Regions from separate parts of the Nonomuraea sp. NPDC003214 genome, predicted to be linked through region 2. Evidence: riboswitches for the same ligand, from Rfam matches in the RefSeq annotation. Region 2 holds a riboswitch; the other holds the start of a gene.
What was found. Region 2 has a riboswitch for glycine ahead of gcvP (aminomethyl-transferring glycine dehydrogenase). Riboswitches for the same ligand answer to the same signal wherever they lie in the genome.

Region 1 (15,579 bases), on a different contig from region 2:
TAGAGCAGGAACGCGATCAGCGAGGAGACCTCCAGCGTGCCCGCGGCGACGCGGGCGCCGCCGACGGCGAGGACGGCCAGGAAGGCGATCTGCACGGCCATCCAGGTGGCGACCCCGGCGAGCGAGGTCCAGCCCGCGACCTGGAGACCGCGGTCGCGGGCGCGCTCGGCGGCCTCGGCGACGACGCCGATCTCCCGCTCCTCGGCGCCGCTGGCCTTGACCGTGCGGTAGGACTGCAGCGCCCGGTCGAGGACCGCGCCCATCTCGCCCACGGCCTCCTGCGCGTCCTTCTGGGCCCGCTGGATCTTCGGCATGACCAGCCCGGTCAGCCCGCCGATCACCACGATCACGAGCAGCGTGACGAGCAGCAGCACGCCGTCCATCGTGGCCATCATGACGATGGCGCCGACCAGCATGAACACCGAGCTGACCGAGTCGACCACGCCGTTGGTCAGCACCGCGCGCAGCAGCGTCGTGTCGCCGGTCACCCGCGACAGCAGGTCGCCGGGCTTGAGCCGGTCGACGTCGGCGACCCGCAGGCGCAGCATCCGGTCGACCAGCCTGCGCCGGGCGCCCAGCACGATGCCCTCGCCGGTGCGCTCCATCAGATAGCTGCCACCGGCCGACACGACGGCTCCGACGAGCACCGCGACGGTCAGCCCGATGAGCGGCCCGGCCATGGAGGCGTTCTCGCCGAACGCGTCGACCACGTACTTGGCCAGCAGCGGCATCGCGAGGCCCGCAGCCGAGCCGATCAGGCCCAGCACCCCGCCCACGACCAGGATGCCCCTGTGCGGTCGCAGGTAAGCGAGCAACTCCTTGATCACGCGATCTCCTCTCGCGACATATCCCGAAAAACCCCAACGAACGATGGAACGGAATCCGCACCGGTCAACTTAAATTGACGACCAAAGTATGTCAACTTTGATTGACGCCTCCTCCCTGAGGAGGAGAACACCCCACGGGAACGCACGCGCCCGGGACCGAGGAGAGACGGGGACGGAGGACGGGGGGCGGGGGCAGGGGCGGGGGCCGCGGCGGGCCGGGGCCGGTGACCTAGTCGAGGTCGGGGGTGTCGGGCCAGTCGTGGTCGGCGTCCCCGTCGTCGGCGCGCCGCAGCTTGACGTCCTCCACCCAGGCCGCGGCGAACCGCCGGACCGCCGGCCCGTCGCCGTGCGGCGCGTACTCGTCGTCGGGGATGAACTCGGCGTACTCCAGCCGCATGATCAGCTCGTCCAGGCCGAACGCGGCGTCGTGCGCCCGCGCGTGCGCCTCGAGCTCGCGGAAGCTCCAGCGCCCGGCGAGCGCGGCGACGGCGGCCAGGTCCGCGGGGAGCCCGCGGTCGTGCAGCGCCAGCACCAGGGCCCCCACGCCGCCGGGGGTCACGGGAGGCGGCGGGCGCGGCGGGTGGACGGGAGGTCGTGGCGGCCCGAGAGGAACTCCTGGAAGGCGATCTTGGCCCGGATGACGGGACGCCGCCAGCGCTCCTCGCGCCGGATCGCCTTGGCGAGCTTGCGCGGCGAGCGTCTGGCGAAGAACCAGTGCGCCCACGGCGAGCCGGGCCGGGCCAGCCGGACGACGCCGACCGCGAGCAGGATGGGCACGAACATGCCCACCATCCCGGTCCAGATCTTGCCCTTGAGCAGGGTGATGACGACCATGGCCAGGTGGGCGGCGATCAGCGGGACGGGGCTGATCGGCAGGGCGTAGTCCCAGACGAGGGGGCGCAGGCCGGTCAGGAGCAGGCCGGTGATCGCGATGGCGATGAAGACCGCGTCGACCGAGGTGCGGCCCTCCTCCTCCCAGTAGACGTCGTGCAGGTGCAGGATGAGCGCGAACTCGTCGAGCACGAGCGCCGAGCCCATGCCGAAGACGGACGCCGCGACGGCGTAACCGGTCTGGGAGCCGCCGGAGACGATCAGCCCGGCGACGCCGCCCACCAGCATGAGGATGACGCCGAAGACCACGTGGTGGATGTGCATCTCGCCCACGTTGACGTTGCGGAACCAGCCGATCTTGGCCCGGATGAGCCGGACGTTGATGCGGGTGGCGATGAACGTGACGATGAGCGCGACGAAGAAGCAGAACAGCGGAAGCCGTCCTGTCGCGATGATGCTGTGCTCGAACCAGTTCGCCATGACCTTGAAAGAGACTCTACGAGCTCTCCCCGAGTGGAGTGTCCGTCAAGAGAGGAACGCCCGGAGAAGGGCGGCGGTGCCCTCCAGGTGTTCGGCGACCGCCCGGCGGGCCGCGTCCGGGTCCCCGGCGACGATGGCGGCCACGATGGCGCGGTGCTGCGTGGCGGCGTGGTCGAGGTTGACCTGGAGCATCGGGATGGCGTTGAGCAGGTCGGAGACGCGCAGCCGGGCGTCGGCGCAGGCGGCGGCCAGCAGCGGGGAGCCGGTCAGCTCGGCGATCGACAGGTGGAAGGCGGTGTCGAGGCGCCGGTAGTCCTCCAGCGAGGCCGCGTTCAGATCGGCCAGCCGGCGTTCCAGCACGGCGCGCCGGTCGGCGGTGAGCGGGGTCCCGGCGAGCACCTGGGCGGCGCCGCACTCGACGGCCATGCGGAAGGTGAGCGCGTCGGTCAGGTCGGCGGTGCCCATGTCGGCGACGACGCGGCGCAGGTCGCCGTCGGCGGGCCGGGGCGGCACGTAGGTGACGAACGCCCCGCCGTAACGGCCGCGCCGCACGTCGAGGTAGCCGGCCTCCTGGAGGGCGCGGATGGCCTCGCGCAGCGTGACGCGGCTGATGCCGAGCCGGACCGCCAGCTCGCGCTCGGGCGGCAGTTTCTCGCCCGGGGCGACCACGCCGAGTTTGATCGCCTGCAGGAGCCGTTCCACGGTCTCCTCGAAGGCGTTGCCGGCCCGCACCGGGCGCAGCACCGTCATCAAACGCGCCGACTCGTCCAACATGTCCTCAGGTCTTGACAGATGATCCCGCTATACACATCAATGGTCTGAGACTAGCCCAATCAACGGGAAAGCGGGATGGGCGTGAACGAGCGGGCCGGGTTCCTCGCCGTTGGCGAGCTGCGGGACGAGGTGGCCGCGGGGCGGATCGACACGGTCCTGCTCGCCGTCGCCGACATGCAGGGCAGGCTCCAGGGCAAGCGGCTGTCGGCCCGCTACTTCCTGGACGAGGTGCTCCATCACGGCTCCGAGGGCTGCAACTACCTGCTCGCCGTGGACGTCGACATGAACACCGTCGCCGGCTACGCGATGTCGTCCTGGGAGCGCGGCTACGGCGACTTCGTGATGAGGCCCGACCTGTCGACGCTCAGGCGCGTCCCCTGGCAGGAGGGCACCGCCATGCTGATGGCGGACCTGGCCTGGGAGGGCGGCGCCGACGTGACGGCCTCGCCGCGCCAGATCCTGCGCGCGCAGCTCGCCCGTCTGGCCGAGCGCGGCCTGTGCGCCCAGGTGGGCACCGAGCTGGAGTTCGTCGTCTACGACGACACCTACGAGGACGCGTGGCGGCGCGCCTACCGCGACCTGACGCCCGCCAACCTCTACAACGTCGACTACTCCCTGCTCGGCACCGCCCGCGTGGAGCCGCTGCTGCGCCGCATCAGGCTCGGCATGGAGGGCGCCGGCCTGTACGTCGAGTCGGCCAAGGGCGAGTGCAACCTGGGCCAGCACGAGATCGCCTTCCGCTACGCCGAGGCGCTCGTCACCTGCGACAACCACGCCATCTACAAGAACGGCGCCAAGGAGATCGCCGCCCAGGAGGGCAGGGCGATCACGTTCATGGCCAAGCCGAACCAGCGCGAGGGCAACTCCTGCCACATCCACCTGTCGCTGCGCGGCCTCGACGGCGAGCTGGTCATGGCGGGCGAGGGCCCGCACGGGCTGTCGCCGCTCGGCCGCGCGTTCGTCGCCGGTCAGCTCGCCTGCCTGCGCGAGCTCACCCTCATGTACGCGCCCAACGTCAACTCCTACAAGCGCTTCGTGCCCGGCAGCTTCGCGCCCACGGCGGTCAAGTGGGGCGTGGACAACCGGACCTGCGCGCTGCGCCTGGTGGGCCACGGGCCGTCGCTGCGGATCGAGAACCGGGTGCCGGGCGGCGACGTGAACCCGTACCTGGCGGTGGCGGCGATGGTGGCGGCGGGGCTGCACGGGATCGACGGCGGGCTGGAGCTGGAGGCGGCGTTCGAGGGCAACGCGTACGCCTCCGGCGCGCAGACGGTGCCCGCCACGCTGCGGGACGCGCTGGCGCTGTTCGAGGGGTCCAAGCCGGCCAGGGAGGCGTTCGGCGAGGACGTGGTGGCGCACTACGCGAACAACGCCCGGGTGGAGCTGGCCGCCTTCGACGCGGCGGTGACCGATTGGGAGCTGTTCCGAGGTTTCGAGCGGATGTGAGCATGCGGATCATCAATCCGGCGACCGAAGAGGTCGTCGCCGAGGTCGAGTTCGCCGGGGCCGCCGAGGTGGACCTGGCCGTGGAGCGTGCCAGGAAGGCGCAGGCGGCCTGGCGCGAGGTCGCGCCGGGAGACCGGGCGCGGCTGCTGCGCGCGTTCGCGGACGTGGTGGACGCGCACGCCGAGGAGCTGGCGCTGCTGGAGGTGGCCAACTCCGGACACCCGATCGGCAACGCCCGCTGGGAGGCGGGGGCCGTCCGCGACGTGCTGCACTTCTACGCCGCCGCGCCGGAGCGCAACCACGGCAAGCAGATCCCGGTGGCGGGCGGCGTGGACGTGACGTTCCAGGAGCCGCTGGGCGTGGTGGGCGTGATCGTGCCGTGGAACTTCCCGATGCTGATCATGAGCTGGGGCGTCGCCCCGGCGCTGGCGGCGGGCAACACGGTGATCGTCAAGCCGGCCGAGTGGACGCCGCTGACGGCGCTGCGGCTGGCCGAGCTGGCGCTGGCGGCGGGGCTGCCCGAGGGCGTGCTCCAGGTGCTGCCGGGGGCGGGCGAGGTCGCGGGCGCCCGGCTGGTCGAGCACCCGGACGTGGCCAAGATCGTGTTCACCGGCTCGACCGAGGTGGGCAAGGAGATCGCCGCCAAGGCGGCGCACCACGTCAAGCGCCTCACGCTGGAGCTGGGCGGCAAGTCCGCGAACATCATCTTCGCGGACGCCGACGTGGAGAAGGCCGCCGCCGCCGCGCCGTACGCCGTCTTCGACAACTCCGGCCAGGACTGCTGCGCCCGCTCCCGCGTCCTGGTCCAGGCCGAGGTGTACGACGAGTTCCTGGAGCGCCTGTCGCGGGCCGTGCTCGCCGTGCGCGTGGGCGACCCGCTCGACCCGGCCACCGAGATGGGCCCGCTCATCAGCGCCGAGCACCTGGCCAGGGTCAGCGGCTTCGTCGAGGCCGAGCCGTACCTTCAGGGCTCCTGCCCGCAGGGCAAGGGCTTCTGGTTCCCGCCGACGGTGCTGACGCCGGCGGTGACGGACCGGGCGTTCACCGAGGAGATCTTCGGCCCGGTGGTGTCGGTCGTCCCGTTCGCCGACGAGGCCGAGGCGGTGCGGATCGCCAACGACACCCGCTACGGCCTGAGCGGCTCCATCTGGACCCGCGACGTCGGCCGGGCGCTGCGCGTGGCCAGGGCCGTCGAGGCGGGCACACTGTCGGTGAACTCCAACTCGTCCGTACGCCACTGGACCCCGTTCGGCGGCTTCAAGCAGTCGGGGCTGGGCCGTGAGCTGGGCCCCGACGCCTTGACGGCCTTCACCGAGACCAAGAACGTCTTCATATCCACGGAGTAGCGCATGCAGCGTTTGCAGGACCGCGTCGCCGTCATCACCGGGGCGGGCAGCGGCATCGGCCTGGCCACCGCGCGCCGGTTCGCCCAGGAGGGCGCCCGCGTGGTGTGCGCCGACATCGACGAGGAGGCGGGCGTCAAGGCCGCGGCCGAGGTCGGCGGCCTGTTCGTCAAGGCGGACGTGACCAGTGAGGAGGACGTCGAGCGGCTGTTCCGCACGGCGTTCGAGACCTACGGCAGCGTGGACGTCGCGTTCAACAACGCGGGCATCTCGCCGCCGGACGACGACTCCATCCTGGAGACCGGCCTCGACGCCTGGCGGCGGGTCCAGGAGGTCAACCTGACCAGCGTCTACCTGTGCTGCAAGCACGCCCTGGAGTACATGCGCCGCCAGGGCAAGGGCTCGATCATCAACACGGCCTCGTTCGTCGCGGTGATGGGCTCGGCCACCTCGCAGATCTCCTACACCGCCTCCAAGGGCGGGGTGCTGTCGATGTCGCGCGAGCTCGGCGTCCAGTTCGCCCGCGAGGGCATCCGGGTCAACGCGCTGTGCCCGGGGCCGGTCAACACGCCGCTGCTCCAGGAGCTGTTCGCCAAGGACCCGGAGCGCGCCCAGCGCCGCCTGGTGCACGTGCCGATCGGGCGCTTCGCCGAGGCGTCGGAGATCGCGGCCGCGGTGGCGTTCCTGGCCAGCGACGACGCCTCGTTCATCACCGCGTCGCAGTTCCTGGTCGACGGCGGCATCTCCGGCGCGTACGTGACGCCGCTGTGAGCCGTCCGGTCATCGGCGTCACCTGCTACGTCGAGCCCGCGCGCTACACGGTGTGGGAGACGACGGCGGCGCTGCTGCCGTACGCGTACGTGGAGCAGGTCGTGCGGGCGGGCGGCCAGCCGGTCGTGCTGCCGCCCGCCGGCGCGCCCGCCGAGCTGGTCACGCGGCTGGACGGGCTGATCGTGGCAGGCGGCGGCGACATCGCCCCGGCGCGCTACGGCGCGCCACGGGACGAGCGGACAGGATACGTACGGGAGTTCCGCGACGAGGCGGAGTTCGCGCTGCTGCGGGCGGCGCTGGATGCCGGGCTGCCGTTCCTGGGCGTGTGCCGGGGGCTCCAGGTGCTGAACGTGGCGCTCGGCGGCACGCTCCACCAGCACCTGCCGGACGTCGTCGGGCACACCGGCCACTCCCCCGCGCCGGGCGCGTTCGGGTGGTCGCCGGTCCGGCCGGTGGCGGGCAGCCGGGTGGCGAAGGCGATCGGCGACGGCCCGGTGGACGTGCCGCACTACCACCACCAGGCCGTGGACCGCCTGGCGGCCGGGCTGGTGGTGACGGCCACGGCGGACGACGGCACGGTCGAGGCCGTCGAGCTGGACTCCCATCCGTTCGCCGTGGCGGTCCAGTGGCATCCGGAGGCGGCCGCGGGCTGCGAGCTGTTCGAGGCTCTGGTCGCGGCCTGTCCCTGATTGGGCCTTACTGGAAAGCTTCTTTACTTTTAAGCTCGAAGGCGTGGAACTCGAGGTGCGCCACCTCCGGGTGCTGTGCGCGATCGCCGACACCGGCAGCATTTCCCGCGCCGCCGGCGCCCTGGGGATGTCCCAGCCCGCCCTGGCCGCCCAGCTCCAGCGGATCGAACGGCGCCTCGGCGGCACGCTGTTCGAGCGCGGGCCGGACGGCGCGACGCCCACCCCGCTCGGCGCGTGGCTGCTGGTCAGGTCGCGGTCGCTGCTGCCCGCCTTCGAGGAACTGGAACGCGACACCCTGCGCCGCGCCGAGGCCGCCGGGCACGCCCGCATCCGGGTCGGCTGCGCGCCCACCCGGCTGGCGATCTACGTGGCCAAGAGCCTGCGCACGCTGCTCCCCGACGCCGACGTCAGTCTGCGCACCGAGCAGTCGCTGGACCCGCTGCCCGGCCTGCTGGCCGCCGAGCGGATCGAGCTGGCCACGCTGGACGACTACCCGGGGCACGAGCTGTCGCCGCCGCAGGGCGCGGTCTACGCGGTGGTCGCCACCGAGCCGCTGTTCGTGGGCCTGGCGCACGACCACCCGCTGGCCGCGCAGGAGGAGGTGGAGCTGGCCGACCTGGCGGACGCCGACTGGGCGCTGCCGCCGCTGATCGAGGCGGGCCCGCGCGAGCACTTCTGGGCCGCCTGCGCCGAACGCGGCTTCGAGCCCCGCATGTCCTACGGCGTCAACCTCGACGTGGCGCTCGACCTGATCTCCGAGGACCGGTGCGTCGGCCTCTTCCAGGCGACCGCGCCGCCCCGGGGCCGGGTCACGCTGCGCCCGCTGGCCGGGACCCCGCTGCGCTTCCGGCACCTGCTGGGCTGGTCGGCCCGCGGCCCGCTCGCCGCGACCGCGGCCGACCTGGTCCAGGCCGTGCGGAAGACGTACTGGGCGGAGTCGGTGCGGGCGCCCGCCTATCGGACCTGGTTGAAGCGCCACGGGCCACTCGATCATGGCCATAGCGTGACGTTATAGGAAAATGTTGGGTACCAGTTTTCGTACTGGCGGTGGCATGGTTTGAGTGACCCCAGCCGGCCGGGGCTCTTCCACTCCACACCCCCGTAGGAGCCAGAGAGTGAACCCCAGACTCAGGTTGGGGGCTGCCGCCACGCTCGCGTTAGCCCTGATCACCAGCACGCTCGCGGGCGCCACCAGCGCCCAGGCGATGCAGGTGGCCGATCCCCCCAGTCCGGACGAACGCCGCAACGCGCTCACCACCGCGACCAGCCTCATGCTCGCCGAGCCGGCGGCGCTCAAGGCGGCGGCGGAGGACGAGTTCACGCTCTCGTCCGCCGTCACCGGCGTGCGCGGCCTGCAGTTCCTCACCTACTCCCGGACCCACCAGGGCCTGCCCGTCTACGGCGGCGACGTCGTCGTGGGCACCGACGAGTCCGGCGCGGTCGTCAACACGGTCACCACCGGCCAGCGCGCCACCATCGACGTGAGCGTCAAGGCCCGCGTCACCGCGGCCGCCGCGGCCGTCGCCGCCAGGAAGCACCTCGGCACCGAGGCGGCCAGCGTCGCCACGCCGAAGCTCGTCGTGCACGCGGCCACCGCGACGCCGAAGCTCACCTGGGAGGTCGTCGTCACCGCCGCCGACCGCCCGAGCATCCTCCACGTGTTCGTGGACGCGCGCACCGGCAAGGTCGTCGACTCCTGGGACGAGGTCAGGGCGGGCACCGGCAACGGCCACCACGTCGGCACCGTCTCCATCGACACCACGCCGTCCTACACGATGCGCGACCCGAACCGTCCCGGCGTGCAGTGCGGCGGGCAGAACGGCCAGCCGTTCACCAAGACCACCGACACCTGGGGCAACGGCAGCGGCACCAACATGGAGACCGCCTGCGTGGACGCCCTCTACGGCGCCCAGAAGCAGTGGGACATGATGCGCGAGTGGCTCGGCCGCAACGGCGTCAACGGCCAGGGCGGCGGCTACCCGGCGCGCGTGGGCCTGTCGGCGGTCAACGCCTACTGGTACGGCTCCTACGCCAACTTCGGCCGCAACCAGGCCGGCAGCTCCCAGCTCACCTCCATCGACGTGGTCGCCCACGAGTTCGGGCACGGCGTCTTCCAGTTCTCCGGCGGCGGCGGCGCCGGCAGCGGCAACGAGGCCGGCGGCCTGAACGAGTCGACCGGCGACATCTTCGGCGCCCTGACCGAGGCGTACGCCAACAACGCCAGCGACCCGGCCGACTACCTGGTCGGCGAGAAGGTCAACCTGGCCGGCAACGGCCCGATCCGCAACATGTACAACCCGCAGGCGCTCAACCACCCCAACTGCTACAGCGCCCAGATCCCGAACACCGAGGTGCACGCCGCGGCCGGGCCCCAGAACCACTGGTTCTACCTGGTCGCCGAGGGCACCAACCCGGCGGGCAAGCCCGCCAGCACCCGCTGTGACGGCGGCGGCGCGATCACCGGCATCGGCATCCGCAAGGCCGGCGAGATCTTCATGACCGGCCTCAACGCCAAGACGCAGCCGTGGACGCACGCCAAGGCCCGCGTCGCCACGCTGAACGCCGCCAGGACGCTCTACACCGGCTGCGCCGAGTACAACGTGGTCAAGGCCGCGTGGGACGGCATCAACGTCCGCCCGCAGGCCGGAGAGCAGCCCTGCAACCAGGGCAACGAGTTCTCGATGACGCTGAACCCCGCCTCCGGCAGCACGCAGCCGGGCGGCACGGCCACCACGACCGTCAGCACGACCGTGACCAGCGGCTCCGCGCAGGCGATCACGCTGCGGGCGAGCGGGCTGCCCTCGGGTGTCAACGCCTCCTTCAGCCCGCCCACCATCCAGGCCGGCCAGAGCTCCACGCTCACGCTGACCACCTCCGCCAACAGCCCGCAGGGCGCCCACGCGATCACCGTGACGGCCGACGGCGCCGACGTGGACCGGACCGCGACCTACAACCTGCAGCTCGGCGAGGTCGCCGACGACTTCTCCGTCACCGTGACCCCGTCCTCGGCGTCGGTGCAGCCGGGCAGCTCCGCCACGACCACGCTGGCCACCCAGATCACCTCGGGCGACGCGCAGAGCGTCGCGCTGACGGCGAGCGGCGCGCCCGCCGGCGTCACCGTGACCTTCAGCCCGCAGACGATCAACTCCGGCCAGTCGTCCACGGTCACGGTCGCCACCACGGCGAGCGTCACGCCGGGCACGTACCCGATCACGCTGAACGCCGACGGCGCAAGCGTCGACCGCACGGCCACGTTCACCCTGACGGTGGGCAGTGACCAGGGCGGCGACGCCTGGGCTCCGTGGACCCCGTACGCGACCGGGGACGTCGTCACCCACCAGGGTTCCAGCTACCGATGCCTCCAGGCGCACACCAGCCTCCCCGGCTGGGAGCCGAACCTGGTGCCTGCTCTCTGGCAGCGGATCTGACCCCTCAAGACCGGGCGGCCACGCCGGGGTGGCCGCCCCCCTTTTCTCAGACAGGCGGGACACCGTGAAACTCACCATGGGCGCAGTCGCGACGCTCGCGCTGACGCTGACCTTCTTACAGCCGCAGACGGCCAACGCCGTCGCGGAGACCGCCCCGGACATCCCGATCTCCAACGTGACGGCGCATCTGGCCCAGTTCCAGCAGATCGCCAACGCCAACGGAGGCAATCGGGCCTCGGGCCGGCCGGGCTTCACCGCCTCGCTGAATTACATCAGGGGCAAGCTCGACGCGGCCGGGTACACCACCCGGGTGCAGAGCTTCAGCGGCGGCAGCAATCTGATCGCCGATTGGCGAGGCGGTCCGGCCGGCCCGGTTCTCATGCTCGGCGCGCACCTCGACGGCGTCAGCGCCGGAGCGGCCATCAACGACAACGCCTCGGGCTCCGGGGCGCTGCTGGAGGTCGCGCTCACGCTGGCCGCCAGGAACCCGACGCTCACCAAGCACGTGCGTTTCGGCTGGTGGGGCGCGGAGGAGCAGGGCCTCGTCGGCTCCCGCTACTACGTGCAGAACGGCGGCGCCCAGGGCGTCGAGGCGTACCTGAACTTCGACATGATCTCCTCCAGGAACGCCGGCTACTTCGTCTACGACGACGACGCCACGCTGCGGCAGGCGTTCACCGAGTACTTCACCTCGATCGGCGTCCAGCCGGACCCCGACCGCGAAGGTGACGGGCGCAGCGACCACGCCTCGTTCAAGAACGCCGGGGTGCGGGTCGGCGGCCTGGCCACCGGAGCGGGCGCGATCAAGACGGCGGCCCAGGCGGCCAAGTGGGGCGGCACCGCGAACGCGCCGTTCGACAGCTGCTACCACCGGGCGTGCGACACCTACCCGGCCAACGTCAACACCACCGCGCTCGACCGCAACACCGACGCCATCGCGCACGCGCTGTGGAAGCTCGCGGTCGGCTCGGAGAACCCGCCCGCCGACGACTACACGATCTCGGTGAACCCGGCGTCGGCGTCGGTCGACCCGGGCGGCACGGCCACCACGACCGTGAGCACCCAGGTCAGCTCCGGGCAGGCGCAGAGCGTCACGCTCTCGGCGAGCGGCGCGCCCGCCGGCGTCAGCGTCACGTTCAGCCCGGCGACGATCACCGCGGGCCAGTCGTCCACGGTCACGATCGCCACCACCGCCGGCACCGCGCCGGGCACCTACCCGATCAGCGTCAACGGCGACGGGGCGAGCGCCGACCGGTCGGCCTCGTTCTCGCTCACCGTGGCCGGCGACACGGGCGGCGGCACCTGGGCGGCGTACACCTCGTACGCGGCCGGGGACGTCGTCACCTACCAGGGCTCCAGCTACAGATGCCTGCAGGCGCACACCAGCCTGCCGGGCTGGGAGCCGACCAACGTGCCCGCGCTGTGGGCGCGCGTCTGATCCCTCCTGGACACCGCGTGCGGGCCGCCTCTGCCATGACCGGCCCGCACGCGGCCACCACCTAACCGACCGGCTTCAGGACGTCCTCCACCACGACGGCGTCCCCGTAGGCGGCCGCCAGGCGCTCGCGCTGCTCGGGGGTGGCCAGCCACATGGTCACCTCCACCCGGTTGCGCGTCTCGCTGGTGGCGGCCTCCAGCACGCCCTTCTCGTCCATGACCCGCTCCTGGATCCCGTAGAGCTCGGCCCGCGTCCGCTTCGCGCCGGTGACGCAGAGCGCGCCGCCCCACACCTCCCGGATCCACGCCTCCCGGCCTGACAGGCCGCCGGTGAAGGCCAGGTTCAGCACGACGTCGCGGGCGTGGTCCTCGCCCTCCTCCGGCGCATCCGGGTCGAGCCGGTCGATCCACGCGCCGGCGAACTCCTTGGCCGATCCGGCCCTGGCGATGGCCTCGTTCATGGCGTCCATCGTCGTCCTGGCCGGGTCGACCGGCTTCCAGCCACCCTCGGGGGCGGGGCACGGCGTCCCGATGCGGTCCGGCCGGTCCGCTCCTCCTTCGGACGGGCGCGGCGGCTCGGTGAGCGTGAGCCGCTCGCCGTCCCAGGTGCCGGTGACCACGTACAGGCCCCAGCGGGTGCTCGCGGCCGACTCGTGGCGGACCTCGCTCCAGTCCCAGCCCACCACGTCGGGGCCGCCGCACTGGGGCGGCATCGACTCCAGCAGCGCGCGGCACATCTGCGGGCCGTGCGTCCCGTCCTCCAGCACGGTCACCGTCGCCGTGTAGCGCGGGGGCGGCCCGGTGGGCCCGGTGGCGCCGGTGGGCCCGGCGGGCGCGGCGCCGCCCTGGGCGCCGCAGGCCGCCAGGCCCACCGCCAGCGCGAGGAACGCGGTCATCCGTCTCATACCTCTACGACGGGTACGGCGTCCGCCCGGTTCAGGGCGCGACAACACCGCCGTCACCCCACTAGGCTTGCGGACATCACCGACGAAACCGTGCGGGAGAGCGCCCTGACAGCCGGTCAGGGCCCCTGAAGGAGCAAGCCCTCCCCGCGAACCTCTCAAGGCAAAGGACCGCACGGCCGAGGTGACCTCTGGAAAGCAGGCCGGTAGGCCTCGCCGAAGGTGAAAGTCCGGCAAAACCCGGGCGAAGCTCTCAGGCATCGATGACAGAGGGGGAGGATGCTGGCATCCGACTCTGCCCTGAGGTGCGACCCATGTCCCGACCGACACCGCTGCGAGACGTCCACGAGGCTCTCGGCGCCACGCTCACCGACTTCGCCGGCTGGCTGATGCCGCTGCGCTACGGCAGCGAGTCCGCCGAGCACAACGCGGTCCGCCAGGCGGCCGGGCTGTTCGACCTCTCCCACATGGGCGAGATCTTCGTGACCGGCCCGCAGGCCGCCGAGGCGCTGGACTACGCGCTCGTGGGCCACCTGTCGGCGCTGGCGACGGGCCGGGCCCGCTACACCATGATCGTGGACGAGCGCGGCGGCGTGCTCGACGACCTCATCGTCTACCGGCTCGGGGACGAGGAGTTCATGGTCGTGGCCAACGCCTCCAACTACCCGAAGGTCGACGCGGAGCTGAAGAACCGCGCCAAGTCGTACGACGCGGTGGTCGAGGACCGCTCCGAGCAGTACGCGCTGATCGCGGTGCAGGGCCCGCGCGCGCAGGAGATCCTCGCCACGCTCACCGACGCCGACCTGGCCGGGCTCAAGTACTACGCCGGTCTGCCCGGCGTCGTCGACGGGCGCCAGGCGCTCATCGCCCGCACCGGCTACACCGGCGAGGACGGCTTCGAGCTGTTCGTGGCCAACGAGGACGCCGTGCCGCTCTGGCACGCCCTGACGTCGGCCGGGGCGCCGTACGGGATCAAGCCCGCCGGTCTGTCCAGCCGCGACACGCTCCGCCTGGAGGCGGGCATGCCCCTGTACGGCAACGAGTTGAGCGCGGAGCTGACCCCGTTCGACGCGGGGCTGGGCAGGGTGGTGAAATTCGACAAGCCGGGCGACTTCGTCGGCAGGTCGGCGCTGGAGGCGGTCAAGGACACCGCTCCCGCGCGCCGGCTCGTCGGCCTGGTCGCGCGGGGCCGCCGGGTGCCCCGTCACGGGTACCCGGTCACCAAGGACGGTGCCGTCGTCGGCGAGGTCACCAGCGGGGCGCCTTCCCAGACCCTGGGCAAGTGCATCGCGCTGGCGTACGTCGACACCGGGGTCAGTGAAGGTCTGGCCGTGGACATCCGGGGCAGCCAAGAACCCGTGGACCTGGTTGAGCTGCCCTTCTACAGGAGGAACAAGTGAGCAACATCCCTGACGACCTGAGCTACACCAAGGAGCACGAGTGGGTTGCCGGGATCGACGACGGGATCACCGTCACGATCGGCATCACGGCGTTCGCCGCCGAGGCTCTGGGTGACGTCGTCTTCGTGCAGCTCCCCGACGCCGGGTCGGTCATCGAGGCGGGCGACTCGGTCGGCGAGGTCGAGTCGACCAAGTCCGTGAGCGAGATCTACAGCCCGGTCGGCGGCGAGGTCGTCGAGATCAACCAGGCCCTGGTGGACGACCCGTCGCTGGCCAACAGCGACCCCTACGGCGACGGCTGGATGTTCCGGGTGCGCGTGGACGGCGACCCGAAGGACCTGCTGACGCCCGAGGAATACACCGCCCTCACCTCGGGCGACTCCTGACAGCACCGCCGGGGCCCGGTAGCGGGCCCCGGCCCTCCCGAAAGGCGCGTCAATGGCGATCAGCGTCTTCGACCTCTTCAAGGTCGGCATCGGCCCGTCCAGCTCCCACACGGGCGGCCCGATGGCGGCCGCGCACAAGTTCGCGCGCGGCCTGAACGACGACGGCCTGCTGGAGCGCACCGCGCGCGTCGAGGCCATCCTGTACGGCTCGCTCGGCCTCACCGGCAAGGGCCACGGCAGCGACAAGGCCGTCCTGCTCGGCCTGTCGGGCGAGAAGCCCGAGCTGGTGGACGTCGACAGCATCGACGAGCGGCTGGCCGCCATGCGCGGCTCCGGCACCGTCACGCTGTACGGGGTCCGCGAGATCCCCTTCGTCGTGGGCCAGGACCTCGTCTTCGAGCGGAAGATCTCGCTGCCCGAGCACCCGAACGGCATGCGCTTCACCGCGTTCGACGAGTCGGGCGCCAAGCTGCGGGAGAAGGTCTACTTCTCCGTCGGCGGCGGCTTCGTCGTGGACGAGAAGGCCACCGGGGCCGACCGCATCAAGCCCGACGACACCGTGCTCCCCTACCCGTTCACCACGGCGGAGGAGCTGCTCAAGCACTGCTCCAACACCGGCCTGTCGATCTCCGCGCTCATGCTGGAGAACGAGAAGGCGTTCGGCCGCTCCGAGGCCGAGATCCGCGCCGGGATCCTGCACCTGTGGCAGGTCATGTCCGACTGCGTCCAGCGGGGCATCTCGCAGGAGGGCGTGCTGCCCGGCGGCCTGAAGGTCAAGCGCCGGGCCAACCGCCTGCACCGGCGGCTGCAGACCGAGTCGGCCGAGCGCGACCCGCTCCAGGCGATGGACTGGGTCTCCCTGTTC
Region 2 (15,579 bases):
CCGCTGCCCGGTTACATGACGATCGTTTCCTGGTCATCTCCGGCGACGCCCTGACGGATATCGACTTATCCGACATGGTCCGCTTTCATCGCGAAAATTCGGCACTTGTCACCATCGGCTTGAAGCGCGTCCCGAACCCCCTCGAGTTCGGCATCATCATCGTCGACGAGTCCGGCCGGGTGCAGCGCTTCCTGGAGAAGCCCACCTGGGGCCAGGTCTTCTCCGACACCGTCAACACCGGCGTCTACGTCATGGAGCCCGAGGTCCTGGCGCACGTGGCCGCCGGCGAGCCCGTCGACTGGTCGGGCGACGTCTTCCCCCGCCTCCTGGAGCGCGGCGCCCCCATCTACGGCTACGTGGCCGCCGGCTACTGGGAGGACGTCGGCACCCACGAGAGCTACCTCAAGGCCCACGCCGACGCCCTGACCGGCAAGGTCAGGCTGGACATCGGCGGCTTCGAGGTCTCGCCCGGCGTCTGGGTGGCCGCCTCCGCCTCCGTCGAGCCCGACGCCGTGCTCAAGGGCCCGCTGTTCATCGGCGAGTACGCCAAGGTCGAGGCGGGCGCCGAACTGCGCGAGTACACGGTCCTGGGCAACAACGCGGTGGTGCGCGAGGGCGCGTTCCTGCACCGGGCGATCGTGCACGACAACGTCTACCTCGGCCCCGGCACCCACCTGCGCGGCTGCGTGATCGGCAAGAGCACCGACGTGATGAGCGGCGCCCGGATCGAGGAGAACGCGGTCGTCGGCGACGAGTGCGTCATCGAGCCCGAGGCGTACGTCTCCAGCGGGGTGCGGGTCTACCCGTTCAAGACCATCGAGGCGGGCGCGGTCGTCAACACGAGCGTCATCTGGGAGTCGCGCGGCCAGCGCAGCCTGTTCGGGCCGCGCGGCGTCAGCGGCCTGGTCAACGTGGAGATCACCCCCGAGCTGTGCGTACGGCTGGCCAGCGCGTACGCGACCACGCTGAGCAAGGGCGCGAACGTCGTCACCTCGCGCGACTCCTCGCTGGCCGCGCGGGCGCTGAAGCGGGCGGTGATCGGCGCGCTGACCGCCAGCGCCATCAACGTGCTGGACCTGGAGGCCGCCCCCCTGCCCGTGGCCCGCTTCCACGCCACCCGGGGCACGGCGGCGGGCGGCATCGCGATCCGCACGACGGCCGGCGACCCGCAGAGCGTCGACATCGTCATCATGGACGACCGGGGCGCCGACCTGCCCCCGGCCGCGCAGCGCAAGCTGGAGCGGGTCTTCTCCCGGCAGGAGTTCCGCCGCGCCTTCCCCGGCGAGATCGCCGAGCTCACCTACCCGGCCAGGGCCGTCGAGGACTACGCGCACGAGCTGCTGCGCCGGGTGGACATGACGGGCGTACGGGACATGAAGGTGGTCGTCGACTGCGCGGGCGGCACCTCGTCGCTGGTGCTGCCCCGGCTGCTGGGCCGGGCCGGGATCGAGGTGCTGACGGTCAACGCCGTCCTGGACGACCTGTCGCCCACGGAGACGATCGCCGAGCGCCGCCGTGACCTGCAACGCCTCTCCGAGCTCGTCAGCTCCTCCAGGGCGGCCTTCGGGGTCCGCTTCGACCCCGTGGGGGAGCGCATCGCGCTGGTCGACGAGATGGGCCAGCTCATCGGCGAGGAGCGGGCCCTGCTCGTGGTGCTCGACCTGGTGGCCGCCGAGCGGCGCGGCGGGCGGGTGGCGCTGCCCGTCACCACCACCCGCGTCGCCGAGCAGGTGTGCCGCTTCCACGGCGTCGAGGTGGAGTGGACCTCGACCGCCGTGGACGCCCTCACCTCGGCCGCCGCCGGGCCCGGCATGATCTTCGCGGCCGACGGCCGGGGCGGCTTCGTGGTGCCGGAGTTCAGCCCGGCGCTCGACGGCCTGGCCGTGTTCATGCGCCTGCTCGGCCTGGTCGCGCGCACCCGGCTCTCGCTCAGCCAGATCGACGCCCGCATCCCCGAGGTCAACCTGCTCAGGCGGGCGATCCCGACGCAGTGGGCGGTCAAGGGCGCGGTCATGCGCTCGGTCATCGAGGCCGCCGAGGCCGCCCGCGACGGCCACCGCGTCGACACCACCGACGGCGTGCGGGTGGCGGGGGAGGACGGGAGCTGGGTGCTCATCCTGCCCGCGGCCACCGAACCGGTCACCCACCTGTGGGCCGAGGCGGCAGACGTCGACACCGCGCAGCTCCTCCTGGAGCGCTGGGCGCGCGTGGTGGAGCGGGCAAGCACCTGATCCCGGTGATTTGTCGGGATGGCGGGCAAGATCGTAATGTTGGAAAGGCGCGGCGGCATGGACCTTCGGGCGGGGGCGGCGGTAACTTTGTCAGCGTCCAGCCTGTCGTCCAGCGCCCCGCCTTGACCTTTGCCGCTGATCAGCGTAAGTTGCGGCATTCGCAAAATCTTGAGAGCGAAGCGAGGCGCGCCCCGAGCACCGTTGCCGCGTCTTCGCGGTAGGAGGCCGAGCCGATCGATGCCGAGCGTCTACTGCACGCAGTGCGGGCACGCCAACCCCGAGGATGCCCGTTTCTGTTCCCGTTGTGGGTCACCGTTGACCAGACCCGAGGTCTCAGGGGATACCACATCGACGATCTCCGTCGCGGGAATAGAGGCGTACGAGGCAGAGACCGGTGACATGCTGCTGGCCGAGCGGGCGCTGGTCGAGCAGCTTCCGCCCGGCACGGCGCTGCTGACCGTGACCAGGGGGCCCAACCAGGGCAGCCGTTTCAAACTCGACAAGGACCTCACCACCACCGGCCGCCATCCGGAGAGTGACATCTTCCTCGACGACATCACGGTCTCGCGCCGCCACGTCGAGTTCTACCGCCATCGCGGCGGCCAGTTCTCGGTGCGCGACGTGGGCAGCCTCAACGGCACCTACGTCAACCGCGAGCGCATCGAGGAGGTTCCGCTCCATTCGGGCGACGAGGTGCAGATCGGCAAGTTCCGGCTCCTGTTCCTGATGCGGACACCCGCCGGCACATGAGTTCGCAGGCGGCACGCTCGCACATGAGCATCGGGGAGGTGCTCGCCCTGCTGCAGGGCGAGTTCCCCGACGTCACCGTCTCCAAGATCCGGTTCCTGGAGGGCGAGGGGCTCATCGAGCCCGAGCGCACCCCGTCCGGCTTCCGCAAGTTCACCCACCTGCACGTCGAGCAGCTGCGCTACATCCTCACCGAGCAGCGCGACCACTACCTGCCGCTGCGGGTGATCAAGGACAAGATGGCGGAGGGCTTCGGCCGCCCGCGCGCCCTCCAGGACAAGCAGGAGGTCCGGCTCAGCCGCGCCGAGCTGCTGGAGGCCGCCGGGATCGACGAGGAGACGCTCACCGAGCTGGAGGACTACGGCCTGCTCGCGCCCAAGGCCAGGCGCTACGACGAGGACGCGCTGAAGGTGGCCCGCAGCGTCGGCGCGCTGGCCAGGTTCGGCCTGCACGCCCGCCATCTGCGGGCGGTCCGGGCGGCGGCCGAGCGCGAGGCGGGGCTGGTGGAGCAGACGGTGGCGCCGATCCTGAAACGCCGGGCGCCCGGCGCGATCGGGGAGGCCGACGAGACGGCCAGGGAGCTGTCGGCTCTGCTGCTCGACCTGCACGCGGCGCTGCTGCGCACGGGTGTGCGGAGCGTTCTGGGGCGATGAGCGGCCCGCGGGACATTCAGGGCTCGCCGGGTGTTACGTTGAATTGCAGAAGCGGACCAGCGATGACCTGTGCCGGGTCACCGGCCAGTCGAATATGGAGCAGCCCGTGTTGCAGATGGAGGTCGTGGGCGTTCGCGTAGAAATGCCTACAAATCAACCGATCGTCTTGCTCAAGGAGGCACACGGGGAGCGGTTCCTGCCGATCTGGATCGGCATGACCGAAGCGACGGCCATCGCCCTGGCCCAGGCGGAGGAGCCTCCCCCGCGGCCGCTCACCCATGACCTGTTCCGGGACGTGCTGAGCGCGCTCGGCGTGGGCCTGCGCGCGGTCAACATCGTCGCGCTGCGTGACGGCATCTTCTTCGCCGACCTCGTGTTCTCCAACGGGGTGGAGGTGAGCGCCCGGCCGTCCGACTCGATCGCGCTCGCCCTGCGCACCGGGGCGCGCATCTTCGCCAGCGAGGAGGTGGTCCAGGAGGCCGGCGTGATCATCCCGGACGACCAGGAGGACGAGGTGGAGAAGTTCAGGGAGTTCCTTGACACGATCTCTCCCGAGGACTTCGGCAGGGCGGGGTAGGTATTTCAGTGCATTTACGCTTCACGACGCGCCGAGCCGGATCGTTGACTGAGCATGGTCACGGTCCTACGGTGCAAGTGAAACCCGCGGTCGCCTTTTACGAACCCCCAGATCAGGCCGCGGGATGAGAGAAAGCCGGAGGTCCGCGTGGCGGTCAGCAGCGGCGAGGGAAAGACGGCCGGCCAGGAAGATCCGGTGCGGCGCGAGAGCGCGCGGCAGCGTGCCGGGGAGCAGGGTCTGCTCTTCGACGAGCAGCCCGCCACGCTTCCCGACGACATCGGATACCGCGGGCCGACGGCCTGCGCGGCGGCCGGCATCACCTACAGGCAGCTTGACTACTGGGCGCGCACCGGACTGGTGGAGCCCACGATAAGAGCCGCCCAGGGCTCGGGATCGCAGCGGCTCTACAGCTTCCGCGACATCCTGGTCCTCAAGGTCGTCAAGCGGTTGCTCGACACGGGAGTCTCCCTCCAGCAGATCCGCACCGCCGTGCAGCATCTGCGTGACCGCGGGGTCGCCGACCTCGCGCAGATCACGCTGATGAGCGACGGGGTCAGCGTCTACGAGTGCACCTCGGCCGACGAGGTGATCGACCTGCTCCAGGGCGGTCAGGGCGTGTTCGGCATCGCGCTCGGCCGGGTCTGGCGCGAGGTCGAGGGCTCCCTCGCGGAGCTGCCGGGGGAACGCGCGGCGGTCGCGGACACCGTCCCGGCCGACCATCCCGCTGACGAGCTGGCCCGGCGGCGCCGCGCACGGCGCACAGGGTGACCACGACGCACAGGTGACCGCGACCTACGGGTGAGCGCGGAGCACGGGGCGACGGGGAACACCGGGTGACGGGAATCACCGGGTGACGGGAATCACCGGGTGACGGGAATCACCGGGTGACGGGAATCACCGGGTGACGGGAATCACCGGGTGACGGGGAGCGACTCTCCCGGCGTGCGCATCAGGCCGCCTGCGGTGGGGTTGCCGGACAAGGCGTAGTAATCTGGGACATGCTGTCGACCCCGTGCGGGAGAGACCCCGGCTGGCCCGGGGCGCCGAAGGAGCAACCCTCCCCGGAATCTCTCAGGCATCCCGTACCGCTCGGGTGAGGCAACTCTGGAAAGCAGGTGCGCCCGCCAGGCGCGCTTCACCGACGGTGCAAGCCCTGCCGGGGCGAAGCTCTCAGGTCGCGATGACTAGCGCGCGGTGACAGAGGGGGAGATCCGGCATTCGCCCGCGCCCAGCGCCGGTCTCCAAAGCCTCGGGAGGCATCTCCATGACAGATCTGTCAGCACCGCCGTTCTCGGCCCGGCACATCGGCCCGTCCGCGGCCGAGCAGCAGCGCATGCTCGAGGCCGTCGGCTTCGAATCGGTGGCGGACCTGGTCGCCGTCGCCGTCCCCGAGTCCATCAGGGCCAAGGACCGGCTCAAGCTGCCCGCCGCCGCGAGCGAGACCGAGGCGATCGCCGAGCTGCGCGCCCTGGCCGGCCGCAACCGCGTCCTCACCTCGATGATCGGCCTGGGCTACCACGACACGGTCACGCCCGCCGTCATCCGCCGCAACCTGCTGGAGAACCCGGGCTGGTACACCGCCTACACGCCCTACCAGCCGGAGATCTCGCAGGGCCGCCTGGAGGCGCTGCTCAACTTCCAGACCGTGGTGTCCGACCTCACCGGCCTCCCCGTCGCGGGCGCGTCCCTGCTGGACGAGGCCACCGCCGCGGCCGAGGCCATGACGCTGGCCCGGCGCGCCGGCAAGGCGAAGAGCGACGTGTTCGTCGTCGACGCCGACGCCCTCCCGCAGACCAAGGCGGTGCTGGCCACCCGCGCCGAGCCGCTCGGCATCACGCTCGTGGAGAGCGACCTGGAGGGCGAGCTGCCCGAGTGCTTCGGCGTGCTCGTGCAATACCCCGGCGCCTCCGGCCGGCTGTGCGACTTCCGCGCCGTGGCCGGGCGGGCGCACGAGGCGGGCGCGCTCGTCGTGGCCGCCGCCGACCTGCTCGCGCTCACGCTGCTCGCCGCCCCCGGCGAGCTCGGCGCCGACATCGCGATCGGCTCCTCGCAGCGGTTCGGCGTGCCGTTCGGCTTCGGCGGCCCGCACGCCGCCTACATGTCCGTACGCGACGGGCTGCAGCGGCAGATGCCCGGCCGCCTCGTCGGGGTGTCGGTCGACGCCGACGGCGACCCCGCCTACCGGCTGGCCCTGCAGACCCGCGAGCAGCACATCCGCCGCGAGAAGGCCACCAGCAACATCTGCACCGCCCAGGTGCTCCTCGCCGTGATCGCCGGCATGTACGCCGTCTACCACGGCCCCGACGGGCTGCGCCGCATCGCCGCCCGCGTCCACCGCCACGCCGCCACCCTGGCCGAGGGGCTGCGCCGGGGCGGCGTCGAGGTGGTGCACGGCGAGTTCTTCGACACCGTGCTCGCCCGCGTGCCCGGCCGCGCCGCCGAGGTCGTCGCCGCCGCCGCCGAGCGCGGCGTCAACCTGTGGCAGGCCGGTGACGACCACGTCTCGATCTCCTGCGACGAGAAGACCGGCGCCGCCGAGCTGGCCGCCGTCTGGGCGGCGTTCGGCGTCGAGCCCGCCGGGGAGGCCGCCGACGCGCTGCCCGCCGCCCTGCTGCGCGAGTCCGACTACCTGACCCACACGGTCTTCCACGAGCACCGCTCCGAGACCGCGATGCTGCGCTACCTGCGCAAGCTCCAGGACAAGGACATCGCGCTCGACCGCTCCATGATCCCGCTCGGCTCCTGCACGATGAAGCTGAACGCGACCACCGAGATGGAGCCCATCACCTGGCCCGAGTTCGCCGCGATCCACCCGTACGCGCCCGAGGCCCAGGCCGCCGGCTACCGCGAGCTGATCGAGACGCTGGAGGGCTGGCTGGCCGAGGTCACCGGCTACGACGCCGTCTCCATCCAGCCGAACGCCGGCTCCCAGGGCGAGTTCGCCGGGCTGCTGGCCATCCGCGCCTACCACCGGGCCAACGGCGACACCGAGCGCGACGTCTGCCTCATCCCGTCCTCGGCGCACGGCACCAACGCCGCCAGCGCCGTCATGGCCGGCATGCGGGTCGTCGTCGTGGCCTGCGACGACGACGGCAACGTCGACCTCGCCGACCTCGACGCCAAGATCGGCAAGCACCGCGACCGGCTCGCCGCGATCATGGTCACCTACCCGTCCACGCACGGCGTGTACGAGGAGAGCATCACCGAGGTGTGCGCCAAGGTGCACGAGGCCGGCGGCCAGGTGTACGTCGACGGCGCCAACCTCAACGCGCTCGTCGGCCTGGCCAAGCCGGGCGAGTTCGGCGCCGACGTGTCCCACCTCAACCTGCACAAGACGTTCTGCATCCCGCACGGCGGCGGCGGCCCCGGCGTCGGCCCCGTCGCGGTACGCGGCCACCTGGCCGCCTACCTGCCCGGCCACCCGCTGCGCGACGGCAGCGCCGTCGGCCCCGTCTCCGCCGCCCCGTACGGCTCGGCCGGCATCCTGCCGATCTCGTGGGCCTACGTCCGGATGATGGGCGCCGAGGGCCTGACCGCCGCCACCGAGCAGGCCATCCTGTCGGCCAACTACCTGGCCAGGCGGCTCGCCCCGCACTACCCCGTCCTCTACACCGGGCGCGGCGGGCTGGTGGCCCACGAGTGCATCGTGGACCTGCGCCAGATCACCAAGGAGACCGGCGTCACCGTCGACGACGTGGCCAAGCGCCTCATCGACTACGGCTTCCACGCGCCGACCATGTCGTTCCCCGTCGCGGGCACGCTCATGATCGAGCCGACCGAGAGCGAGGACCTGAACGAGCTCGACCGGTTCGTCGACGCGATGATCGCCATCCGCGGCGAGATCGCCAAGGTGGCGTCCGGCGACTACGACAAGTCGGACAACCCTCTGCGCAACGCCCCGCATACCGCCGAGGCGGTCACCGCGGACGAGTGGCCGCACCCCTACACCCGGACCGAGGCCGCCTACCCGGTGCCCTCGCTGCGCGACGGCAAGTACTGGGTGCCGGTGCGCCGCATCGACCAGGCGTACGGGGACCGCAACCTGGTGTGCTCGTGCCCGCCGCTGGAGGCGTACGAGGACTGACCGGACCGTTCGGCCGCCCGGAGGACCCCGCCCGCGCAGGGCGGGGTTCTCCGCTTTCCAGGCCGGCTGGGTCAAGTGAGCAGACATGATCGTCAGAAGTGGTTAAGCTCGGTGCGATCGCCGCGCGAAGGAGCTCTCTTGACGTCCTCAGAGCTGCAGACCCCGCCCCTCGACACCGCTCGCCGGCTGGCCGAGCACGGTGACCTCGACGGCGCGGCGGCCATTCTCGCCGACCTCGCCGCCGCCGACGGGCCCGACGCCGCGCAGGCCGCCGTGGGGCTCGCCGTCGTCCTCGACGAGGCGGGCGACGTCGAGGGCGCCCGCGCCGCCGCCCGCGCCGCGCTCGCCACCGGCCACCCCGAGTTCGCCGCCCAGGCGGCCTGCCACCTGGCCCAGGGCTTCGAACGCGAGGGCCGCCTCGGCCAGGCCCGGGGCGCCTGGCAGGCCGTCCTCGGCGTCGGGACGCCCGCGTACGTGCCGCTGGCCCACCTGGCGCTCGCCCGGCTCGCCCTCGACGCCGACGACCCCGACGAGGCCGAGTCCGCCCTGCGCGCCGCCCTCGACACGGCGGGACCCGCCGACGGTGAGCCGCGCGCCGGGGACGCCCCTGAGGGTGCGACCGGCGTGCGCATGCACGCCGTCCAGCAGCTCGCCGACCTGCTCATCGAGCGCGGTGACCCGGGGGAGGCCGCCGACCTGCTGCTCGACGCCCTCCGCGACGCCTCCGGTGACGACGCCGCCCGGCTGCGCGTCCAGCTCGGCATCGCCCACCTGGAGCTCGCGTGCGCCGAGTTCGCGGGCGCGGTCGAGGACGGTGGCGAGGCACAGACGAGCGCGCTGGCCATCGAGCTGCTGGCCCGCACGCTGCCGCTGCGCGGCCGGGCCGACGACGCCGACCACGTGTGGGCGTACGGCCTGGACCACGAGGACGAGACGCTCGCCTCCGAGGTCCGCCTCCGCTACGACCGCTGACCCCGCCCGCACCCACCGCGACCGGCAACGGCGACGCACGGCAGCGGTCGGCGGGCCGCCACGGGGCGGTCCCGGCATCCGGCAGCCACGAGGGAGCGGCAGCGCCTCGTGCGGCAGGCGGCCGGGCTTCTGGGGGTGGCTACGTCCCGCAGCGGCGGGTGGCTGGGGCGGTCCCGTCTGGCAGGGCCACGGGGGACGGGGTTAGGGGCGGCGGATGATGGCCGCCGCGGCGGCGACGTTGATGACGACGATGGCGATCCAGGTGATCAGCAGGCCCGCGATGCCCGCGCTGCCGGCCGCGATCGCCGTCAGGGGGATGCCGATGCCCATCGAGCCCAGCGCGACGGGGATGATGCCGGTGCCGCTGGACTTGTGCTTGGGCGGCTTGCGCGGGGCGACGCCCTGATATTGCAGCTCGGCGGCGACGCGGGCGGCGATCGTCGCGTCGATGCGCTCGACCAGCGAGTCGACCAGCGCGGCTTCGTATTCGGGCCCGAGGTCGCGGCGGGCGTCGAGCGTCGCCTGAAGATCTTCGCGCATGGGACTCGTCTCTCGCATGCTGGCCATCCTGCACTCCGAGCGGCGCGCCGTCATCAGACCTGAGAGCCATCTTCGCCTCATCCCCAGGTACGGTGCTGCCATGGAGATCATGACGGCGCGGGGCCCGGCGCGCGTCGAGATCGACGAGGCGGAGCGCGCCCGGGTGCTGCTGGTGCTGACGCACGGGTCGGCCGGGGGAGTCGACGCGCCCGACCTGCTGGCGGTCCGGGACGCGGCGCTGGGGGTGCGGGCGCACGTGGCCCGGGTGACGCAGGCGTTCCGGGTGGCGGGGGCGCGGGCGCCGGGGTCGGCGGAGCGGCAGGACGAGGCGTGGCTGACCGTGCTGGGGGAGCTGCGGGCGCGCTGGCCGGAGCTGCCGCTGGTGCAGGGCGGGCGGAGCAACGGCGCGCGGGTGGCGTGCCGGACCGCGAAGGCGGCGGGGGCGGCGGCCGTGGTGGCGCTGGCGTTCCCGTTGCACCCGCCGGGCAGGCCGGAGCGTTCCAGGGCGGAGGAGCTGCGCGGCGCCGGGGTCGACGTGCTGGTGGTGAACGGGGACCGGGATCCGTTCGGGGTGCCGGAGGCGGCGGACGCGGCGCGGCTGGTGGTGCTGCCCGGGGAGGGGCACGACCTGAAGAAGCACCCCGCCCGGGTGGGTGAGGTGGTGGCCGACTGGGTGAAGCTCTACTGGAAGTAGCCGGGGCCCCGGCCCGTGAGGGGCCGGTGGCCGCATGAGGAGCGTGCGGTCAGGCCGCGCCGACCATGGGTTCGGGCCGGTGCGGGGCGATGGCGGTGCCGCCAGGAAGAAGCTCCCCGGTGTCCTCGAACAGGACGACGCCGTTGCAGAGGAGGCTCCACCCCTGCTCGGGGTGGCAGGCCAGGGTGCGTGCGGCCTCGCGGTCGGGCGCCTCGGCAGACGGACAGGCCGGGTCGTGCGGGCACATCGGCGTGCCTCCGATATCTCGTGGGTGGCTCCCGGTGGGGGCGGGAGCGGCTCGGGTATTCGTTTCCAGCAAGTGTGCGACGTATGTCACATGTTCCGACATAGTCCGTTAGGACGGTTGGAGGAGGATGCACTTTGCCGTGTGACCTTCGACACAGCGTGCCTTATGCAGGATAACGGTCCAAGCGAGACACGCACACTACGTTTCCAAGCCTCGGAGCAATGCGTCGAGACCGCGCTCGAAGTCGGCGTCGGCCCGTTCGTCGCGCCGGATCCACTCGTCCGCCTCGGGGTCGGCCCAGCCCGACTGCTGCACCTCGACCGCCACGCTGCCGAACACGAACGCCCGCAACGACCGTACGGCGTCGGCCGCGTCGGGCAGGCCCGCGTCGGCGAGCTGGGAGATCTGCTCACCGATGGCCACGGCGGTGCCGCCCTTGGGCGGCTTGGTGAGCGCCAGGGCCAGCACGCCCGGGTGGTCGCGCAGGACCTCCCGGCTGGCCCGGCACCACGCCCTGGCGGTCTCCTGCCAGGTGCCGGCGGGCTCCACCTGGACGGCGGTGACGTGCTCGGCCAGCGCGTCCATCAGCGCCTCCTTGCCGCGGGGCAGGTGGTGGTAGATGGCCATCGCCTCGACCTCCAGGGCGTCGCCCAGGCGGCGCATGGTGAGCCTGCGCAGGCCCTGGGTGTCGGCGATGTGCAGCGCGGCCTCGATGATCCGCTCGCGCGAGAGGGGGACGGGTGGTCGCTTGGCGGGCATGGAGATCATCTTACTATGTAAAGGCCGCCTGCCGGGGGACGTCCGGTTGCCGGGCGTGGCGCCGGACGGCGTACGCTTGTCGCTGGTAAGAGCCGACAGTGATGTCGATAGTGCTGACGACAGTGGTGAAGGGCAGAGTTCGATGGCGTTTTTCCGTCCGCGGGTCAGCCGCGAGGCCGAGGTCCGCTTCCACGCGGATGTGGAGATCTCCAAGAGCTACCCCGCGCTGCTCGACAAGGCCCGTGAGGCCGAGAGCACGCTGCGCGACCTGCGGGCCGCCGACGCCGACGACGTCGAGCTGATGGCCGCCGGGATCGCGTTCGACCAGGCGCTGACCGAGGCGCTGCGCGCGGCCGAGGCGGGCCAGCGGGCGACGTTCGGCGTCAAGGCCTACGACGACCGGATCGCCCGCCGCAAGGCCAAGGCGACGCCGGCCGGGGCCATGTGGACGGCCGAGGTGGAGCGGCTGCGCACGCTGCGCGAGAACAACCGCATGTGGGGCATCCCGCGCGTCCCCCGCCCGGTCCCGGCCGTCCGCTGACGCTTCCGCGGACATGAGAAAGCCCCGGCCGGGTGGCCGGGGCTTTCCTGGTGGGCAGCCGGGTCAGCTGGCCCAGTCGAGCAGCGGGCGCGTGTTGCTGGGGTGGCGCAGCTTCGACAGCGACTCCTTCTCCAGCTGCCGGATGCGCTCCCGGGTCAGGCCCATGTGCTTGCCGATCTCGTCGAGCGTGTGCGGCTTGCCGTCCACCAGGCCGAACCGCAGCGCCATGATCTTCGCCTCGCGCGGCGACAGGTTCTGCAGCACGCCCCGGAGCTGGTCGCCCAGGAGCTGGCGGTCGACGATCTCCGACGCCTCCGGCGAGTCGACGTCCTCGATGAGGTCGCCGATCGTGGTCTCGCCGTCCTCGCCGATGGTCGCGTTCAGCGAGATCGGCTGGCGGCTGGTGCGCAGCAGTTCCTCGATCTGGTCGGGCGTCTTGTCCAGCTCGACGGCCAGCTCCTCCGGCGTGGGCTCGCGGCCCAGCCGCTGGTGCATGTCACGCTCGATGCGCGACAGCTTGGAGAGCATCTCCAGGACGTGCACGGGCAGCCGGATGGTGCGGGCGGAGTCGGCGAAGCCACGCTGGATGGCCTGCCGGATCCACCACATGGCGTAGGTGGAGAACTTGAAGCCCTTGGTGTAGTCGAACTTCTCCACGGCCCTGATGAGGCCCAGGTTGCCCTCCTGGACGACGTCCAGCAGGGACATGCCGCGGTCGGTGTACTTCTTGGCCACGGACACGACCAGCCGGAGGTTGGCCTCCAGCATGTGGTCCTTGGCGGCCTTGCCGTCCTCGACCACCATGAGCAGGTCGTCGCGGGCGGCGGGGGACAGGTCCTCGCCGATCTCCAGCTTGTACTCGGCGTACAGCCCGGCCTCGATGCGGCGGGCCAGGTCGACCTCCTGCGCGGCGGTGAGCAGCGTGCGGCGGCCGATCGACTTGAGGTAGGTGTGCACCGAGTCGCCCATGACCGACTGGTTGTCGTCCAAGTCGAGGGGCTCGCTCTCCAGCTCGGCCTCCTCGGCCTGCAGGACCAGCTCGTCGGGCGCGTCCTCGTCGCCGGTTTTTGCGTTGGCGGCCCCGGAGTCGGTAGTCTCGGGACTCGAAGCCTTCTTCCTGGTGGAGCGCTTGGCGGCGGGCTTCCTGGCGGTCTTCCGGGCCTGGGCGGGCGCCTTGGCGGGCGGCTCGTCACCGGCGGCCAGGCTCACCCCGGCGTCGGTCAGCTCGCGCAGGATCGACCTGCCCTCGGCGGGGCTGATGCCCGCGTGGGCGAACGCGTCACGCAGGTCCGCGAGAGAGAGGTGACCCTGGGCTCGCCCTCGGTCAATCAGCTGCTCGAGGGTTGCGGGTGGGGTCGCCACGGCGGTTCGGGGCATGAGGACACCTCCTCCAACGGAGTGGAAGCGATTCTGGGCGTTTTGGGTGGGGCGGCCCGGCTCCGGCCGCACGACTCACCAGTATCAATAACGCCGATCCGCGCTATTTGTTCCCGAGAGGTGAAAAACGCCCAAAAGGGTGACCGGTGGCGCTATTCGGCCAGCTCGAACTCTCCCTGCCTGACCTCCGGCATGGGCATCGGGTTGGCCTCCTCCAGACGATCGTCCGTCCAGTAGCGGATGACCTCGTCGGGATCGGGGTTGACCTCGCTGGTCACCACGAGACCGTCGTCCGAGGGTCGCGCCGAGGGAAGCCCGGTCGGAGATGTGGACGGGGTGGGCTGCGCGGGCTGCACCACCGACTTCTCGATCACGGCCCGGGTCTGCCTGGCCTGGTCGAGCCTGCCCGCCGAGGCGGCCGCCGCGACGGAGACGCCACCGGCGACGATCACGCCGACGGCCACCGCGGATGCCCACATCTTGCGGGTCTGGTCCATGAACACTCCCTCCGTCTCTTCCCCACTATGACGCACGTACAAGTCATCAGGTTCCGGACTTGAGGCGGATCAGGTCGGTCTTCCCGTTCGCCAGCAGGGGCATGCTCGGCAGGAGCCGCAGGTCACGCGGCACGGCGTACGGCGGCAGCCGGTCGGCGCAGTAGGCCCGCAACTGGGCCAGCGTCGGCGGCGCGGCGGGGTCGGCGGGCACGACGGCGGCCACCACGAGCTCGCCCCACTCGGGGTCGGGGCGGCCCACCACGGCCACGTCGGCCACCCCGGGATGGGCGCCGATGACGGCGGCCACGGACGCGGCCGGCACCTTCTCGCCGCCGGTGTTGATGACGTCGTCGGCCCGGCCCAGCACGCGCAGCCGCCCGTCCGCCAGCTCGCCCAGGTCGGAGGTGACGAACCAGCCCCCGTCGAGCGGGCTCCCGGCACGGCCCCGGTAGCCGGAGAACAGCACCGGGCCGGACACCTCGATCCGCCCGTCCTCGCCGACCCGCACGTCCACGCCGTCGAGGGGCGCGCCGTCGTACACGCACCCGCCGCTCGTCTCGCTCATGCCGTACGTCGTCACCACCCGCGCGCCGAGCGCGGCCGCCTCGGCGAGCAGCCCCGGCCGGGGCGCGGCCCCGCCGAGCAGGACGGTGCGGAACCCCGACAGGTCGGCCCGCATCTCGACCAGCCGGTGGAGCTGGGTGGGCACCAGCGACACGTGGTCGGCGCCCGACTCCAGCACCGCCACCGGGTCGAAGCGCTCGTGCAGGATCGGCTCGCTCTCGCACAGCAGCGACCGGACGAGCACCTGGAGGCCGGAGACGTGGGAGACGGGCAGGCAGCACAGCCACCGCTCGCCCCTGGACGCGCCCAGGCGGCGCAGCGAGGCCGCCGCCGAGGCGCGCAGCGCGGCGGCGGAGAGCATCACGCCCTTGGGGGTCCCCGTGCTGCCGCTGGTGGCGATGACCACGGCCACGCCGGCGGGCACCCCGGCGCCTCCGGCGAGCCGCGCGCCGCCCGCGTGGGTGGGGCGCAGCGCCTCGACCGCGGCGGCCTCCTGGCCCGGGATCAGGGGCAGCACCGCGGGACCGTCGCCGGACAGCGCGTCGCGGACCGCCGCGAACAGCCGCGGCCCGGCGGGCAGCGCGACCGCGTGCAGCGGGCGGTCCGGATGCGACGGGTTCCTCCACATGCTCGTAAGGTTAATGGCGTCAGATCGGGCAGCGGCGCAGGGAGGGTCGTGACGCGTTCTCCCGTGGTCTTCCGGATTCCGATGCGCACCAGGTTCCGGGGACAGACCGTCAGGGAAGGGGTGCTGCTGCACGGACCGGCGGGGTGGGGCGAGTTCTCGCCGTTCCCCGAATACGGGCCGCGCGAGTGCGCCCGGTGGCTCGCGTGCGCGCGGGAGGCCGCCTTCGACGGCTGGCCCGCGCCGGTACGCGACGCGGTCCCGGTCAACGCCACCGTGCCGGCGGTCGGGCCGGAGCAGGCCCACGACCTCGTCCGGCGCTCCGGCTGCGGCACCGCGAAGGTCAAGGTGGCCGAGCCGGGGCAGCCGTTCTCGGCGGACGTGGCGCGGGTGGAGGCCGTGCGTGACGCGCTCGGCCCCTCGGGGCGGGTCCGGATCGACGCCAACGGCGCCTGGGAGGTCGGCGAGGCC

Region 1: linked by a shared signal. The riboswitch ahead of gcvT (glycine cleavage system aminomethyltransferase GcvT) and the one ahead of gcvP (aminomethyl-transferring glycine dehydrogenase) in region 2 are both predicted to bind glycine.

The regions. Positions count from the first base shown of each region.
Region 1 covers NZ_JBSFSX010000001.1:166,353-181,931, forward strand. The annotation lists gene ACWDXC_RS00765 (ABC transporter ATP-binding protein) at 1-827, opposite strand, end outside; gene ACWDXC_RS00770 (hypothetical protein) at 1,057-1,371, opposite strand; gene ACWDXC_RS00775 (hypothetical protein) at 1,383-2,138, opposite strand; gene ACWDXC_RS00780 (FadR/GntR family transcriptional regulator) at 2,184-2,912, opposite strand; gene ACWDXC_RS00785 (glutamine synthetase family protein) at 2,988-4,358, shown strand; gene ACWDXC_RS00790 (aldehyde dehydrogenase family protein) at 4,361-5,704, shown strand; gene ACWDXC_RS00795 (3-oxoacyl-ACP reductase) at 5,708-6,472, shown strand; gene ACWDXC_RS00800 (gamma-glutamyl-gamma-aminobutyrate hydrolase family protein) at 6,469-7,161, shown strand; gene ACWDXC_RS00805 (LysR family transcriptional regulator) at 7,205-8,176, shown strand; gene ACWDXC_RS00810 (M4 family metallopeptidase) at 8,277-10,589, shown strand; gene ACWDXC_RS00815 (M28 family peptidase) at 10,666-12,027, shown strand; gene ACWDXC_RS00820 (hypothetical protein) at 12,089-12,922, opposite strand; glycine riboswitch at 13,015-13,112, shown strand; glycine riboswitch at 13,113-13,208, shown strand; gene gcvT (glycine cleavage system aminomethyltransferase GcvT) at 13,243-14,328, shown strand; gene gcvH (glycine cleavage system protein GcvH) at 14,325-14,714, shown strand; gene ACWDXC_RS00835 (L-serine ammonia-lyase) at 14,767-15,579, shown strand, end outside.
Region 2 covers NZ_JBSFSX010000006.1:269,150-284,728, reverse strand. The annotation lists gene ACWDXC_RS20405 (mannose-1-phosphate guanyltransferase) at 1-2,231, shown strand, start outside; gene ACWDXC_RS20400 (FHA domain-containing protein) at 2,469-2,981, shown strand; gene ftsR (transcriptional regulator FtsR) at 3,005-3,631, shown strand; gene ACWDXC_RS20390 (bifunctional nuclease family protein) at 3,738-4,208, shown strand; gene ACWDXC_RS20385 (MerR family transcriptional regulator) at 4,356-4,976, shown strand; glycine riboswitch at 5,214-5,306, shown strand; gene gcvP (aminomethyl-transferring glycine dehydrogenase) at 5,473-8,292, shown strand; gene ACWDXC_RS20375 (tetratricopeptide repeat protein) at 8,431-9,264, shown strand; gene ACWDXC_RS20370 (hypothetical protein) at 9,466-9,822, opposite strand; gene ACWDXC_RS20365 (alpha/beta hydrolase family protein) at 9,905-10,498, shown strand; gene ACWDXC_RS20360 (DUF5999 family protein) at 10,548-10,745, opposite strand; gene ACWDXC_RS20355 (TetR/AcrR family transcriptional regulator C-terminal domain-containing protein) at 10,944-11,504, opposite strand; gene ACWDXC_RS20350 (hypothetical protein) at 11,647-12,045, shown strand; gene ACWDXC_RS20345 (RNA polymerase sigma factor) at 12,109-13,422, opposite strand; gene ACWDXC_RS20340 (hypothetical protein) at 13,575-13,919, opposite strand; gene ACWDXC_RS20335 (AMP-binding protein) at 13,966-15,111, opposite strand; gene ACWDXC_RS20330 (o-succinylbenzoate synthase) at 15,193-15,579, shown strand, end outside.